4 regions of the Enterobacter sp. MGH 24 genome follow, and region 1 is predicted to be linked to each of the others. Evidence: predicted binding sites of a transcription regulator. Region 1 holds the regulator's gene; each other region holds the start of a gene.
The links. Region 1 encodes PhoB, which activates phosphate uptake and scavenging genes when phosphate is short. Its sites were predicted from a motif close to CTGTCATAAAACTGNCNNAT; they were not measured.

Region 2: a site for PhoB is predicted at 2,325-2,344, ahead of glpT (glycerol-3-phosphate transporter). Genes of this name have one in related genera too.
Region 3: a site for PhoB is predicted at 1,941-1,960, ahead of kdgR (DNA-binding transcriptional regulator KdgR). Genes of this name have one in related genera too.
Region 4: a site for PhoB is predicted at 920-939, ahead of pstS (phosphate ABC transporter substrate-binding protein PstS). Genes of this name have one in related genera too.

Annotation. Positions count from the first base shown of each region.
Region 1 is NZ_KI535657.1:2,435,368-2,438,950, forward strand. It holds gene sbcC (exonuclease subunit SbcC) at 1-539, opposite strand, end outside; gene sbcD (exonuclease subunit SbcD) at 536-1,741, opposite strand; gene phoB (phosphate response regulator transcription factor PhoB) at 1,929-2,618, shown strand; gene phoR (phosphate regulon sensor histidine kinase PhoR) at 2,640-3,583, shown strand, end outside.
Region 2 is NZ_KI535657.1:4,629,359-4,632,941, forward strand. It holds gene glpQ (glycerophosphodiester phosphodiesterase) at 1-852, opposite strand, end outside; gene glpT (glycerol-3-phosphate transporter) at 864-2,216, opposite strand; gene glpA (anaerobic glycerol-3-phosphate dehydrogenase subunit A) at 2,469-3,583, shown strand, end outside.
Region 3 is NZ_KI535657.1:4,208,970-4,212,552, forward strand. It holds gene L370_RS02320 (MBL fold metallo-hydrolase) at 1-60, opposite strand, end outside; gene L370_RS02315 (YebO family protein) at 84-374, opposite strand; gene mgrB (PhoP/PhoQ regulatory lipoprotein MgrB) at 449-592, opposite strand; gene L370_RS02310 (YobH family protein) at 752-991, shown strand; gene kdgR (DNA-binding transcriptional regulator KdgR) at 1,058-1,849, opposite strand; gene L370_RS02300 (MFS transporter) at 2,029-3,402, shown strand; gene htpX (protease HtpX) at 3,453-3,583, opposite strand, start outside.
Region 4 is NZ_KI535657.1:1,400,180-1,403,762, forward strand. It holds gene glmS (glutamine--fructose-6-phosphate transaminase (isomerizing)) at 1-705, shown strand, start outside; gene pstS (phosphate ABC transporter substrate-binding protein PstS) at 1,028-2,068, shown strand; gene pstC (phosphate ABC transporter permease PstC) at 2,197-3,156, shown strand; gene pstA (phosphate ABC transporter permease PstA) at 3,156-3,583, shown strand, end outside.

The DNA of each region.
Region 1 (3,583 bases):
TCGGTGCCGGTCAGCTCTTCCAGCAGCTCGGCGCGATCGCTCGGTTTGGCATTAAGGAAGGCGGCAAACTGCCCCTGTGAGAGCAGCATGGAGCGGGTAAAGCGGCCATAGTCCAGCCCGGTGAGCGCAGCGGTTTGCTCCAGTTTATCCGTCACTTTGTCGGCGAGGATTTTGCCATCTTCGCAGCGCGCCAGCTCCACGCGCGGCGCCTGCAGGTTTCCGTCCGGCTGGTTGCGCGCGCGGTTCTGGCTCCAGAAGGCGCGATAGGCGGTGCCTTTTACCTCGAATTCCACTTCCGCCAGGCACTCGGCGGTGTCGCGCGTCATCAGGTCGTTTTGCGCCTGAGAGACCTTCTGCAGTCGCGGCGTTTCGTGATAAAGCGCCAGACAGATAGCGTCGAGCAGGGTGGTTTTACCTGCCCCGGTCGCGCCGGTGATGGCAAACAGACCGTTGCTGGCAAACGGCTCTGCGGTAAAGTCAATTTTCCACTCGCCCTTGAGGGAGTTGAGGTTTTTCAGGCGCAGGCTCAAAATTTTCATGCGTTTTCTTCCTCATCATTGAGCGCATGCAGGGTATGGCTGAACAGTTCGCTGAGCCTTGCGCGCTTCGCGTCGTCAATTTCCTCCTGCGAGAGCCTGCGTTCAAACACCTCTTCAACCCGAAGCTCACTGAGCGTTTCGCGTTGAGCGCTTAACAGAATTTTCTCGCGCTGCTCGCGGCTGCGGCGTACCAGTAAGACTTCGACGGGCAAATCTTCCGTCAGCGCCTGAATTTTACGCTGCATATCGTGCAGGTAGTCATCGGTGGTGATTTCGATATCCAGCCAGACGGGCGGGTTAAGCGCTGCTCCGCGCCACTGCTCAAGCTGGGCGGTAATGGCGTCAAGATCGCCCTTCAGCACCGCCAGCGGCTGGGTGACGGGCACCTCCAGCGTCTCGACGGCGCGGAGTTTGCCCTCGGAGAAGCTCACCAGATGCACGGATTTTGCTTTACCCGTTTCATCGAAGCTGAGCGAAAGAGGCGAGCCGCAGTAGCGGATGTGCTCGCTGCCGCCGACGATCTGCGCCCGGTGGATATGTCCGAGCGCAATGTAGTCGGCTGGCGGGAAGTTCTGCGCCGGAAAAGCGTCCAACGTACCGATATAGATGTCACGCACGGCGTCACTTTTACTGGCCCCGACGGTGGTGAGGTGCCCGGTCGCAATCACCGGAATCGGCTGGTCGCCGCGCAGGGCGCAGGCTTCGGCATGCTGCTGGTGATAATAGTCGGTGATAGCCTGTAATAAATGTTGCTGCTTTTCGGCACCCGACAGCCCCGCCTGGCTTTGCACGATGTCTCGTGGACGTAAAAAGGGAATGGGGCACAGTACCGCCCCCGGCGTACCGTCGCGTTTTTTCAGGATCTGCGGGGCGTGCCCGGCGCTGGCGACCACGGTGGTATTGAGAAATGCCAGGATGTCGCGGGATTCATTGAGCGTCGCGACGGAATCATGGTTGCCGGCGACAATCACCAGATGACAGCCGGTTTGCTGCAGATTCACCACGAAGCGGTTATACAGTTCACGCGCATAGCTGGGGGGCGAGCCGGTATCAAAGATGTCACCCGCCACAATAATTGCGTCCACCTCGTGCGTCCGGGCCGTTTCCAGCAGCCAGTTCAGGAAGGCTTCATGTTCAGCCGCACGGCTTTTGCTGTAAAAATTTTGACCCAGATGCCAGTCCGAGGTGTGAAGTATGCGCATAGCTGATCCGTGGCAAAAAAGAGAAAGCGGGATTATAAACCTTCAGAGACGGGAAAATAACCGCTGTAATAAAACAACGGTTTGCCCGTTATCGTGGTACTGTTTTTCATAAATCTGTCATAAATCTGACGCATAATGGCGCCGAATTACAAACTTGTAACTTAAATAAGATAAGACAGGGCAAAGTATGGCGAGACGTATTCTGGTCGTAGAAGATGAAGCTCCAATTCGTGAAATGGTGTGCTTCGTGCTCGAGCAAAACGGCTTCCAGCCGGTTGAAGCGGAAGATTATGACAGCGCAGTGAACCAGCTGAATGAACCCTGGCCCGATCTGATTCTGCTGGACTGGATGTTGCCCGGCGGCTCCGGACTGCAGTTTATCAAACACCTGAAGCGCGAGGCGCTGACCCGCGACATCCCGGTTGTGATGCTGACGGCGCGCGGAGAAGAAGAGGATCGCGTGCGCGGTCTGGAGACCGGCGCGGACGATTACATTACTAAGCCGTTCTCCCCAAAAGAGCTGGTTGCCCGCATTAAAGCCGTGATGCGCCGTATTTCGCCGATGGCGGTGGAAGAGGTGATTGAGATGCAGGGGCTGAGCCTTGACCCCACTTCACACCGCGTGATGACGGGTGAAAATCCCCTCGACATGGGGCCTACCGAATTTAAACTCCTGCACTTCTTTATGACCCACCCGGAACGCGTATACAGCCGCGAGCAGTTGCTGAATAACGTCTGGGGAACTAACGTGTATGTCGAAGACCGGACGGTTGACGTACATATTCGCCGCCTGCGAAAAGCACTGGAACTGAGCGGCCACGATCGCATGGTGCAGACGGTCCGCGGCACGGGTTATCGTTTTTCTACCCGTTTCTGAACAATGACAGGAGTGTGACGCGTGCTGGAACGTCTGTCATGGAAAAGGCTCGTCTTTGAACTGATCTTATGCTGTATTCCGGCCTTCCTTCTGGGGGCCTTTCTTGGACACCTGCCTTGGTTTCTGCTGGCGTCGGTCACCGGGCTGCTAATCTGGCATTTCTGGAACCTGCTGCGCCTCTCCTGGTGGCTGTGGGTTGACCGAAGTATGACGCCGCCGCCGGGAAGCGGCAGCTGGGAGCCGCTGCTGTACGGTCTGCATCAGATGCAGATGCGTAATAAAAAGCGTCGCCGCGAGCTGGGAAGCCTGATTAAGCGTTTTCGCAGCGGTGCAGAGTCGCTGCCGGATGCCGTTATTCTGACGACCGAAGAAGGGACGATCTTCTGGTGTAACGGCCTTGCACAACAGCTGCTGGGCCTGCGCTGGCCCGACGACAATGGTCAGAATATCCTTAACCTTCTGCGCTATCCCGAGTTCACGCAGTATCTGAAAACGCGTGATTTTACCCGCCCGCATAATCTGAAGCTCAACAATGGTCGCCATCTGGAAATCCGCGTGATGCCCTACAGCGATAAGCAGTGGCTGATGGTGGCGCGCGATGTTACCCAGATGCACCAGCTGGAAGGGGCGCGCCGCAACTTCTTCGCCAACGTCAGTCACGAACTGCGTACTCCGTTGACCGTACTTCAGGGCTACCTGGAGATGATGCAGGAGCAAACGCTTGAAGGCGCGCCGCGTGAAAAAGCGCTGCACACCATGCGCGAGCAAACGCACCGGATGGAAGGGCTGGTGAAGCAGCTGCTGACGCTATCGAAGATTGAAGCGGCGCCAACGCTTGCGCTAAATGAGACCATTGATGTCCCGATGATGCTGCGGGTCGTTGAGCGTGAAGCGCAGACGTTAAGCCACAAAAAGCATCACCTGACCTTTGAGGTCGACAATACGCTGAAGGTGCTGGGCAGCGA
Region 2 (3,583 bases), 2.2 Mb from region 1:
CGCTGAGCCTTCCGCCACCAGCATGTGGTAATCCGGCCCGATGCCGTCGGCGTACTGCGCAATCTGCTTCATCGCACCCGGCTTAAACATCCAGTCGTAGTTATAGTTAACCCACTTCCCGTCCGGCTGCTTCTCCTGGGTTTCATTCCAGTCGGTATAGGCAATCAGCTGTACCAGATTGAGATCCATCCCCATCTTCGGTTCCAGCTCGGTTTTGATACGCTTCAGCTCGGCGGCGTCAAAACACTGCAGGTAGACTTTGTCCTTCTTGCTGGTGTAGCCGTACTGCTTCAGCACCTCCAGCGTCTTCGCGGCAATGTCTTTCCCTTCCTGATGGTGGAACCACGGCGCTTTGATCTCCGGGTAGATACCGATGTTTTTACCGGTGGAGTGGTTCAGGCCCTGAACAAATTCAATCTCTTCCTGGAAGGTATGAATGCGGAAGTCAGATTTGCCCATCGGGAAACGGCCCGGATAGACCTGCACCTTCTTGCCTTTTTCAATCTCGAAGCCTTCGGTAAACTTCAGGGAGCGAATCTCCGCCAGCGTGAAGTCGATGGCGTAGTAGCGGCCATCCTTACGGGCGCGGTCCGGGAAACGCTCCGCCACGTCCGTCACGCGGTCCAGATAGTGGTCATGCAGGACAACCAGCTGGTCGTCCTTCGTCATCACCAGATCCTGCTCCAGATAATCCGCGCCCTGGGCATAGGCCATCGCTTTCGCCGGCAGGGTATGCTCCGGCAGATAGCCGCTGGCGCCGCGGTGGGCGATAACGATTTTATCTGCCGCCAGCGCCGAGCCTGTCATCAGGCCCGCCAGCAGCAGGCCGGCTGTTACGTAAGATAATTTCATGGCATTGCTCCTTATTGACGACGCGCCTGCACTTCCGCGTGGTGACGTTTCTCACCGATCATCACAACAATCAGCAGCAGTACCGCCAGCACGCTACCGCCGATCATCACCATAAAGCCGCCGTCCCAGCCGAAGAAGTCAACGGTGTAGCCCACGATGGCGCTTGCCGCGACCGAACCGCCCAGATAGCCGAACAGACCGGTAAAGCCTGCCGCCGTGCCTGCCGCTTTTTTCGGTGCCAGCTCCAGCGCGTGCAGACCGATCAGCATTACCGGACCATAAATCAGGAAGCCGATGACGATCATGCAGGCCATATCTACTGACGGGTTGCCCGGCGGGTTGAGCCAGTAAACGACGGTCGCGATGGTGACCAGGGTCATAAAGAACACGCCCGTCGCGCCGCGGTTGCCTTTAAACACCTTGTCCGACATCCAGCCGCAAAGCAGCGTGCCCGGGATCCCGGCATATTCATACAGGAAATAGGCCCACGAGGATTTATCCAGCGCGAAGTGCTTCACCTCTTTCAGGTAGGTCGGGGACCAGTCGAGGATGCCGTAGCGCAGCAGGTAAACGAACACGTTCGCCACCGCGATGTACCACAGCAGCTTGTTCGGCAGGACGTACTTCATGAAGATCTGTTTTGCGGTCAGCTCTTCTTCGTGCTCCTTGCTGTAATCGTCCGGATAGTCGTTTTTGTACTCTTCAATCGGCGGCAGGCCGCAGGACTGAGGCGTGTCACGCATCAGCGCAAAAGCGAAAATCGCCACGACGATGGCGCCAAAGGCAGGCATATAGAGCGCAGCGTGCCAGTCGTTGAACCAGGCCATCCCCAGCAGGAACAGCAGCGGCGGAATACCGCCACCCACGTTATGCGCACAGTTCCACACCGACACGATGCCGCCGCGTTCCTTCTGCGACCACCAGTGCACCATGGTGCGCCCACAAGGCGGCCACCCCATCCCCTGGAACCAGCCGCAGAGGAACAGCAGCACGAACATAATCGCAATACTGGACGTCGCCCACGGCACAAAGCCCATGAACAGCATCACCGCCGCGGCCAGAATCAGACCGGCGGGCAGAAACACGCGCGGATTCGAGCGATCCGACACCGAACCCATAATGAATTTGGAAAAACCGTAGGCGATTGAGATCCCCGACAGCGCGAACCCCAGATCGCCGCGGGAGAAGCCCTGCTCCACCAGATACGGCATGGCGAGCGCGAAGTTTTTACGTACAAGGTAGTACGCCGCGTACCCGAAGAAGATCCCCAGGAAGATTTGCCAGCGCAGACGGCGGTATAGCGGATCAATTTCTGCCTCTGGCAGACGCGCCCGATGCGGCGCAGGTTTGAAGATACTGAGCATAACAGCCTCCGTGGCCTTGAATTGAATGAGCAGGTGGCTCGCACCTGAATTCCAGAGGCGGGGATGTTAAGAAATCACGGTGATTGTTACTGTGAATCAACGCACAGATTGTTACAGAAATATGACAGAATGCGCAAAAAAGCGCATGAAATCACGTTTCACTTTCGAATTTCGCGCGTTTATGTTCGAAATCAAACAAACCACACGATTGATATGGCTAAATGATAAAAAAACGAACATAGAGGGTAAACAATGACCATTCACGATCCTCGCTACAGCGATGTGATAATCATTGGCGGTGGCGCAACCGGCGCCGGGATCGCACGCGATTGCGCCCTTCGCGGCTTAAGCGTCACGCTGCTGGAGCGTCACGATATCGCCACGGGCGCAACCGGGCGTAACCATGGCCTGCTGCACAGCGGCGCGCGGTATGCGGTTACCGACGGTGAATCCGCGCGCGAATGTATTGCTGAAAACCAGATCCTCAAGCGTATCGCCCGCCACTGCATTGAGCCGACCGACGGCCTCTTTATTACCCTTCCCGAAGATGACCTCGCCTTTCAGGAGACCTTTATTACCGCCTGCAATACAGCGGGCATTCAGGCTGAGGCCATGGACCCGGCGCTGGCGCGGCGGCTGGAACCGTCGGTCAACCCGGCGCTGATCGGCGCGGTGAAGGTGCCTGACGGCACCGTTGATCCCTTCCGCCTGACCGCCGCCAATATGCTGGACGCCCGCGAACATGGCGCGCACATCCTGACCGGGCACGAAGTGACCGGGCTTATCCGCGAAGGTCATCGCATATGCGGCGTGCGAATCCTTGATACACGACATAACGAACACAGCGAGCTGTATGCCGCCGTGGTGGTCAACGCGGCGGGGATCTGGGGGCAGCGCATCGCGGAATACGCGGACCTGTCGGTGCGCATGTTCCCGGCAAAAGGCTCGCTGCTGATCCTCGACCACCGCATCAATAACCACGTGATCAACCGCTGCCGCAAACCGTCTGATGCCGATATCCTCGTCCCGGGCGACACCATTTCGTTAATCGGTACCACCTCAACCCACGTCGACTACAGCGAGATTGACTACAACCGCGTAACCGCCGAAGAGGTGGACATCCTGCTGCGCGAAGGGGAAAAACTGGCCCCGGTGATGGCCCAGACGCGTATTCTGCGCGCCTACGCGGGCGTGCGTCCGCTGGTCGCCAGCGACAACGACCCGAGCGGGCGTAACGTCAGCCGGGGCATCGTGCTGCTCGATCACGCCGCGCGCGACGGCATGGACGGGTTTATCACCATCACCGGCGGCAAGCTGATGACCTACCGCCTGATGGCCGAGTGGGCGACCGATGCCGTCTGCCGCAA
Region 3 (3,583 bases), 1.8 Mb from region 1:
AAAACCGTTCGGGGTGTGATGTTTCAGGGAGGGGTCATACCAGGGATTTTTCCAGACCACAGCCACCTCCCAGGACAAAAAGATTAACGCTCAGCCACCAGGCGGATAAAGTCTTCTTCGTCTTTGTTATCTTCAGCGACCGCGTTTTTCGGCGCGTCTTTCTCTTCCGGTTCGTTAGCCTCACACAAACGGCGTAGCAATGCATTCTGACGTTTTTGCTGATCGAGCAGCGCTTCCAGCAGTTCGATCTGCTCGTTAGTACGGGAACTGGCGCGGTTCACGAAAAACCAGATGACCAGTCCCACAAGCAGAATAACCAAAGAAATCATCAGGGATGCTATATTCAGCAGCCCTGAATTCAGTAACTCACCCATTTCACCACCTCAATAAAAACGTCTATTTTACCACTGGCGCGAAGGAAGGAAATCACCTTGAGAAAAAATGCGTGTTACCACGGAATAAACTTATTGATTGCGCAAACGCCGCTAAAAAACTGTACATCCTGATCGCACATCACATTGATCGTCTGCGTCCATAACACCACGCACGCTATCAGCACGATAATCAGAATTACCCAGCGTATTTTTTTCACTCCACACTCCGTCTAAAGACCTGATGCAATGAGGTTATCACGCTTATCTTAAACAAGGACTAACTGTGCCTCCATCGCGCTTTTTCAGAATCCTGCACTTGTCTCATCGCGTAAACCGTTTACGCTAGCATTATGATAACAACGATAAAAGAGGTAATGATGCGCTTAATCATTCGAACAATTATTGCACTGGCTATCCTCTGGATTGGCCTTCTGCTGACGGGTTATGGTGTGCTTGTGGGAAGCACCGAGAACGCAGCTGGGTTAGGCATTAAGTGTAAATATGTAACCGCACAAGGATTGAGCAGTGCGCAATACCTGCATTCTGACAGCGGGTTTATTGGTTTAACGAACTGCCCCGTACTGCGTAAAACATCCGTCGTGATTGATAATGGCTAATCAGCCGGGTAAATGACACTGACAAAAACGCCGCATCTGTTGCGGCGTTTTTTATGCAAGCAGAGATTAGAACGGGTAGTCGTGATAGCCCATCTGTTCAGAAATCTTGCGTGCGGCAGTGTGCAGAATAGCTACATACTCATGCAGACGCTCTTCGGAGAAGCGCAAGGTTGGGAAGGAGATACTTAAACCCGCAATCACGACGCCAAAGCGGTCAAACACCGGAACGCCGATACAGCGCAGCCCCTCTTCCTGCTCTTCGTTATCTTCGCCATACCCTTGCTCGCGAACGTGGTCGAGCACCGTTAGCAGCGCGTCAGTGCTGGTAATGGTTCGTGCAGTACTTTGCTTGTATTCCACGCCTTCGAGGATCTGCTTCACTTCCTCACGATCGCGCCACGCCAGCAAAACCTTACCAATCGCGGTACTGTAGAGGGGGTTGCGACGCCCAATGCGCGAATACATGCGCAGATTGTACATGGAGTCGATTTTATGGATGTAAACAATGCTGTCCTCATCCAGTGCACCGAGATGGATGGTCTCTTTGGTCAGTCGGGAGATTTCACGCATCTGAATATCGGCGCTGCGGATCAGGTCAACATTTTGTAGCGCGCGGGCACCCAGCTCAAACAACTTCAGCGTCAGAGAGTATTTTTCAGATTCGCCTTCCTGGGCAACGTAGCCCAGCGACTTCATGGTTTGCAAAAAACGATAAACGGTGCTTTTTGACATCATCACGCGCTGCGACAACTCTGTAATACCTATTTCACGCTCTTCTCCCAGCGCCTGTAAGATGCCAAACACCTTCAGCACGGAAGAAACAGAATCTGGCTGTTTATCCAAATCCGCAATAGCCATTTACCACCTCATAGAGAGTGTTTTATAAAAATCAGAACCGGTTTTTATTATAAGTTCCCGTCATGTCACCTGCAATCAATCCGCGTTTACTTCGTGACAAATCTGCGACATATCGCGGCTGTAACAATGCTAAAATAGTTACCCTGAGAATAATTTCACGCTGAGCTTTTTAAATCCTAATGGAAAAGACCCTTTCCGATGGCCTGCCGTTACCCCAGCGGTATGGCGCTATAGCGACCATCATTATCGGCATCTCAATGGCCGTCCTTGACGGCGCAATCGCGAACGTTGCTCTGCCAACCATCGCCAGCGATCTGCACGCCTCTCCCGCCAGTTCAATATGGATTGTTAACGCCTATCAGATAGCGATTGTGGTTTCCCTGCTCTCGTTCTCTTTCCTGGGCGATATGTTCGGTTACCGTCGCGTGTATCAGTGCGGTCTGGTGGTTTTCACCTTCACGTCCTTGTTATGCGCCCTTTCAGATTCACTGCATACCCTGACGCTCGCCCGCATTGCGCAGGGTTTTGGCGGCGCGGCACTGATGAGCGTAAACACGGCGTTGATCCGCTTAATTTATCCGCAGCGTCATCTGGGGCGCGGCATGGGGATAAACTCGTTTATTGTCGCCGTCTCTTCCGCCGCGGGACCCACCATTGCAGCAGCGATCCTTTCCGTTGCGTCATGGCAATGGCTGTTCGCCATTAACGTGCCGCTCGGTATCGTCGCTATATTCTTCGCCCTGCGCTTTCTCCCCGCTAACGGTCCCAAAAGCACTATGCCGCGCTTCGACGTGGCGAGTGCGGTGATGAATGCCCTGACTTTTGGCCTGCTGATTACGGCGCTGAGCGGCTTTGCACAAGGGCAGTCTCTGATGCTTACCGGCGCGGAGATTATCGCCCTGCTGGCGATCGGCTTTTTCTTTGTTCGCCGCCAGCTCACTCTCCCGGTGCCTTTACTGCCGGTCGATCTGCTGCGTATTCCCCTCTTTTCCCTCTCCATGTGCACGTCAGTCTGCTCATTTTGCGCACAGATGCTGGCCCTGGTTTCTCTGCCCTTCTTTCTGCAGAGCGTGATAGGCCGTTCAGAAGTGGAGACTGGCCTGCTGTTAACCCCCTGGCCGCTGGCAACAATGGTAATGGCACCGTTGGCAGGCTATCTGATTGAACGCGTCCATGCCGGTTTATTGGGAGCGTTGGGGCTGGCGGTGATGGCAACAGGCCTATTTGCGCTGGCTCTGCTACCGTCATCGCCAACCGATCTGGACATCATCTGGCGCATGATTCTGTGCGGCGCAGGTTTTGGCCTGTTCCAGTCCCCTAACAACCACACCATCATCACCTCCGCGCCGCGTCATCGCAGCGGAGGTGCCAGCGGCATGCTGGGGACCGCGCGCCTTCTGGGTCAAAGCACCGGTGCTGCACTGGTTGCCCTGATGTTTAACCTCGCCGGACAAAACGGCAACCATGTTGCGCTTCTCACCGCGGGAGCCCTTGCCTCCCTCGCGGCGGTCGTCAGCGGCCTGCGGGTGACCCAGCCCAAAGCTCAGGCATAAAAAAAGCCGGGCGGAGTGTTCTCCTGCCCGGCTTACTAAGGTTCTTTGCGTTACTTCAGGTATTCCCCACTGCGCAGCGCTTCGATACGTTTATCCAGCGGCGGGTGAGACATAAACAGCTCGCTCAGCGATTTGGATTTACCGTTAATGCAGAAGGCCATCATGCTGTTCGCTTCCTGCG
Region 4 (3,583 bases), 1.0 Mb from region 1:
AACGTTCCTGGCTCCTCGCTGGTGCGTGAGTCCGATCTGGCGCTGATGACCAAAGCGGGTACCGAAATCGGCGTGGCCTCCACCAAAGCGTTTACTACTCAGCTGACCGTACTGCTGATGCTGGTGGCGAAGCTGGCGCGTCTGAAAGGCGAAGATGCTTCCGTTGAGCATGACATCGTTCATGGCCTGCAGGCACTGCCGAGCCGTATTGAGCAGATGCTGTCTCAGGACAAACGCATTGAAGCGCTGGCGGAAGATTTCTCTGACAAACATCACGCCCTGTTCCTGGGCCGTGGCGATCAGTATCCGATTGCGCTGGAAGGCGCGTTGAAGCTGAAAGAGATTTCCTACATTCACGCAGAAGCCTATGCGGCAGGCGAGCTGAAGCACGGCCCGCTGGCGCTGATTGACGCGGATATGCCGGTCATCGTTGTGGCACCGAACAACGAACTGCTGGAAAAACTGAAATCTAACATCGAAGAAGTGCGCGCCCGCGGCGGCGTACTGTACGTCTTCGCCGATCAAGATGCCGGTTTTGTCAGCAATGACAACATGCACATCATCGAGATGCCGCACGTTGAAGAGGTGATTGCACCGATCTTCTACACCGTTCCGCTGCAGCTGCTGGCCTATCATGTTGCGCTGATCAAAGGCACCGACGTTGACCAGCCGCGTAACCTGGCAAAATCGGTTACCGTAGAATAATCCCTTCAGGCTCCACCTTCGGGTGGAGCTTTTTTATCCCGCCCGGTTTGTTTTTAATCAATCCTTTCTCGTTTTTAATAATGACAATCTGTCATCTTCAGCTACTTTTTTCAGTGTCACATAAAGAAAATATTTCTGAAAACGCCTTGTCATAAAAGTGGCTAACGCTATGAAAATTAATGATTATTTTGCATATTTTTAAGTGAAATTTTCATTGTCATAAAACTGTCATAATTCGTACATTTATCTGTCACCTGTTTGTCCTATTTTGCTCATCGTAGCCACTTAAACAATGATTTACGAAATCCTTGCAGGAGACATTATGAAAGTTATGCGTACCACTGTCGCAACTGTTGTCGCCGCGACCTTATCTCTGAGCGCGTTCTCTGTATTTGCAGAAGCAAGCCTGACTGGCGCTGGTGCAACCTTCCCTGCGCCGGTGTATGCCAAATGGGCGGATACCTACCAGAAAGAAACCGGTAACAAGGTTAACTATCAGGGTATCGGCTCCTCCGGTGGCGTTAAACAAATTACCGCGAACACGGTTGATTTCGGCGCATCAGACGCTCCGCTGTCTGATGACAAACTGGCTCAGGAAGGCCTGTTCCAGTTCCCGACCGTGATCGGTGGCGTGGTTCTGGCCATCAACCTGCCGGGCGTGAAGTCGGGTGAGCTGGTGCTGGACGGCAAAACCCTGGGTGACATCTACCTGGGCAAAATCAAAAAATGGGATGACGAAGCGATCGCTAAACTCAACCCAGGCCTGAAGCTGCCTTCTCAGAACATCGCCGTGGTTCGCCGTGCGGATGGTTCCGGTACCTCTTTCGTGTTCACCAGCTACCTGGCAAAAGTGAACGAAGAGTGGAAGTCTAAAGTCGGCTCCGGCTCTACCGTTAACTGGCCAACCGGTCTGGGCGGTAAAGGTAACGACGGTATCGCCGCGTTCGTACAGCGTCTGCCTGGCTCAATTGGTTACGTAGAGTATGCGTACGCTAAGCAGAACAACCTGTCCTACACCAAACTGGTTTCAGCCGACGGCAAACCGGTTAGCCCGACCGAAGAGAACTTTGCTAACGCCGCGAAAGGCGCTGACTGGAGCAAATCCTTCGCGCAGGATCTGACTAACCAGAAAGGCGAAGGTGCATGGCCAATCACCTCTACCACCTTCATCCTGGTTCACAAAGAGCAGAAGAAACCTGAGCAGGGCGCCGAAGTGCTGAAGTTCTTCGACTGGGCGTACAAAAACGGCGGCAAACAGGCTAACGCCCTGGATTACGCTACCCTGCCGGACAACGTGGTTGAGCAGATTCGCGCTGCATGGAAAACCAACGTGAAAGACAGCAGCGGTAAAGCGCTGTACTAACAGGATATATTTAACGAAGATGGCGGGTGGCGCTGCGCTTACCCGCCCTACGGTTTAAGCTGTAGGCCCGGTAAGCGTCAGCGCCACCGGGCATATTCGTAAAAACGTCTCAAACAGAAGAGTAATTTATGGCTGCAACCAAGCCTGCATTTAACCCTCCGGGTAAAAAAGGTGACATGATTTTCAGCGCGCTGGTAAAACTGGCTGCGCTGATTGTGCTATTGCTGCTGGGCGGCATTATCGTGTCTCTGATTTTCTCCTCATGGCCGAGCATCCAGAAATTCGGTTTCTCCTTCCTGTGGACCAAAGAGTGGGACGCGCCGAACGACATCTACGGTGCCCTGGTGCCGATTTACGGCACGCTGGTGACCTCGTTCATCGCCCTGCTGATTGCGGTTCCGGTGAGCTTTGGTATTGCCCTGTTCCTGACGGAGCTGGCGCCGGGCTGGCTGCGTCGTCCGCTAGGGATCGCCATCGAACTGCTGGCGGCCATTCCGAGTATCGTTTACGGCATGTGGGGCCTGTTCATCTTTGCTCCGCTGTTCGCCACATACTTCCAGGAACCGGTCGGTAACGTTCTTTCTGCCATTCCGTTTGTGGGTGCCCTGTTCTCCGGCCCGGCTTTCGGTATCGGCATTCTGGCGGCAGGTGTGATCCTCGCCATCATGATTATTCCGTACATTGCGGCGGTTATGCGCGATGTCTTCGAACAAACGCCGGTGATGATGAAAGAGTCGGCCTACGGCATCGGCTGCACCACCTGGGAAGTTATCTGGCGCATTGTCCTTCCGTTCACCAAAAATGGGGTGATCGGGGGCGTGATGCTGGGCTTAGGTCGTGCGCTGGGTGAAACCATGGCGGTCACCTTTATCATCGGTAACACCTACCAGCTCGACAGCGTGTCGCTCTACATGCCGGGTAACAGTATTACCTCGGCGCTGGCGAATGAATTTGCGGAAGCGGAATCGGGTCTGCACGTGGCGGCGCTGATGGAGCTGGGTCTGATTCTGTTCGTTATCACCTTCATTGTTCTGGCGATTTCCAAGCTGATGATTATGCGCCTCGCTAAAAATGAGGGAGCACGCTAATGGCCACTCTCGAAATGCAAGCTACCGCTGAACTGGCGGAATCCCGCCGCAAAATGCAGGCCAGACGCCGCATGAAAAACCGTATTGCCCTGTCGCTCTCTATGGCGACGATGGCATTCGGCCTGTTCTGGCTGGTCTGGATCCTCTTCTCGACGGTCGTTCGCGGGATTGACGGGATGTCACTGTCGCTGTTCACCGAGATGACGCCGCCGCCGAACACGGCGGGTGGTGGCCTGGCGAATGCCCTGGCGGGCAGCGGCCTGCTGATCCTGTGGGCGACGGTCTTCGGCACGCCGCTGGGCATCATGGCGGGCATCTACCTGGCAGAATACGGTCGTAAATCCTGGCTGGCGGAAGTGATTCGCTTCATCAACGACATTCTGCTGTCAGCCCCGTCTATCGTCGTGGGTCTGTTTGTTTACACCGT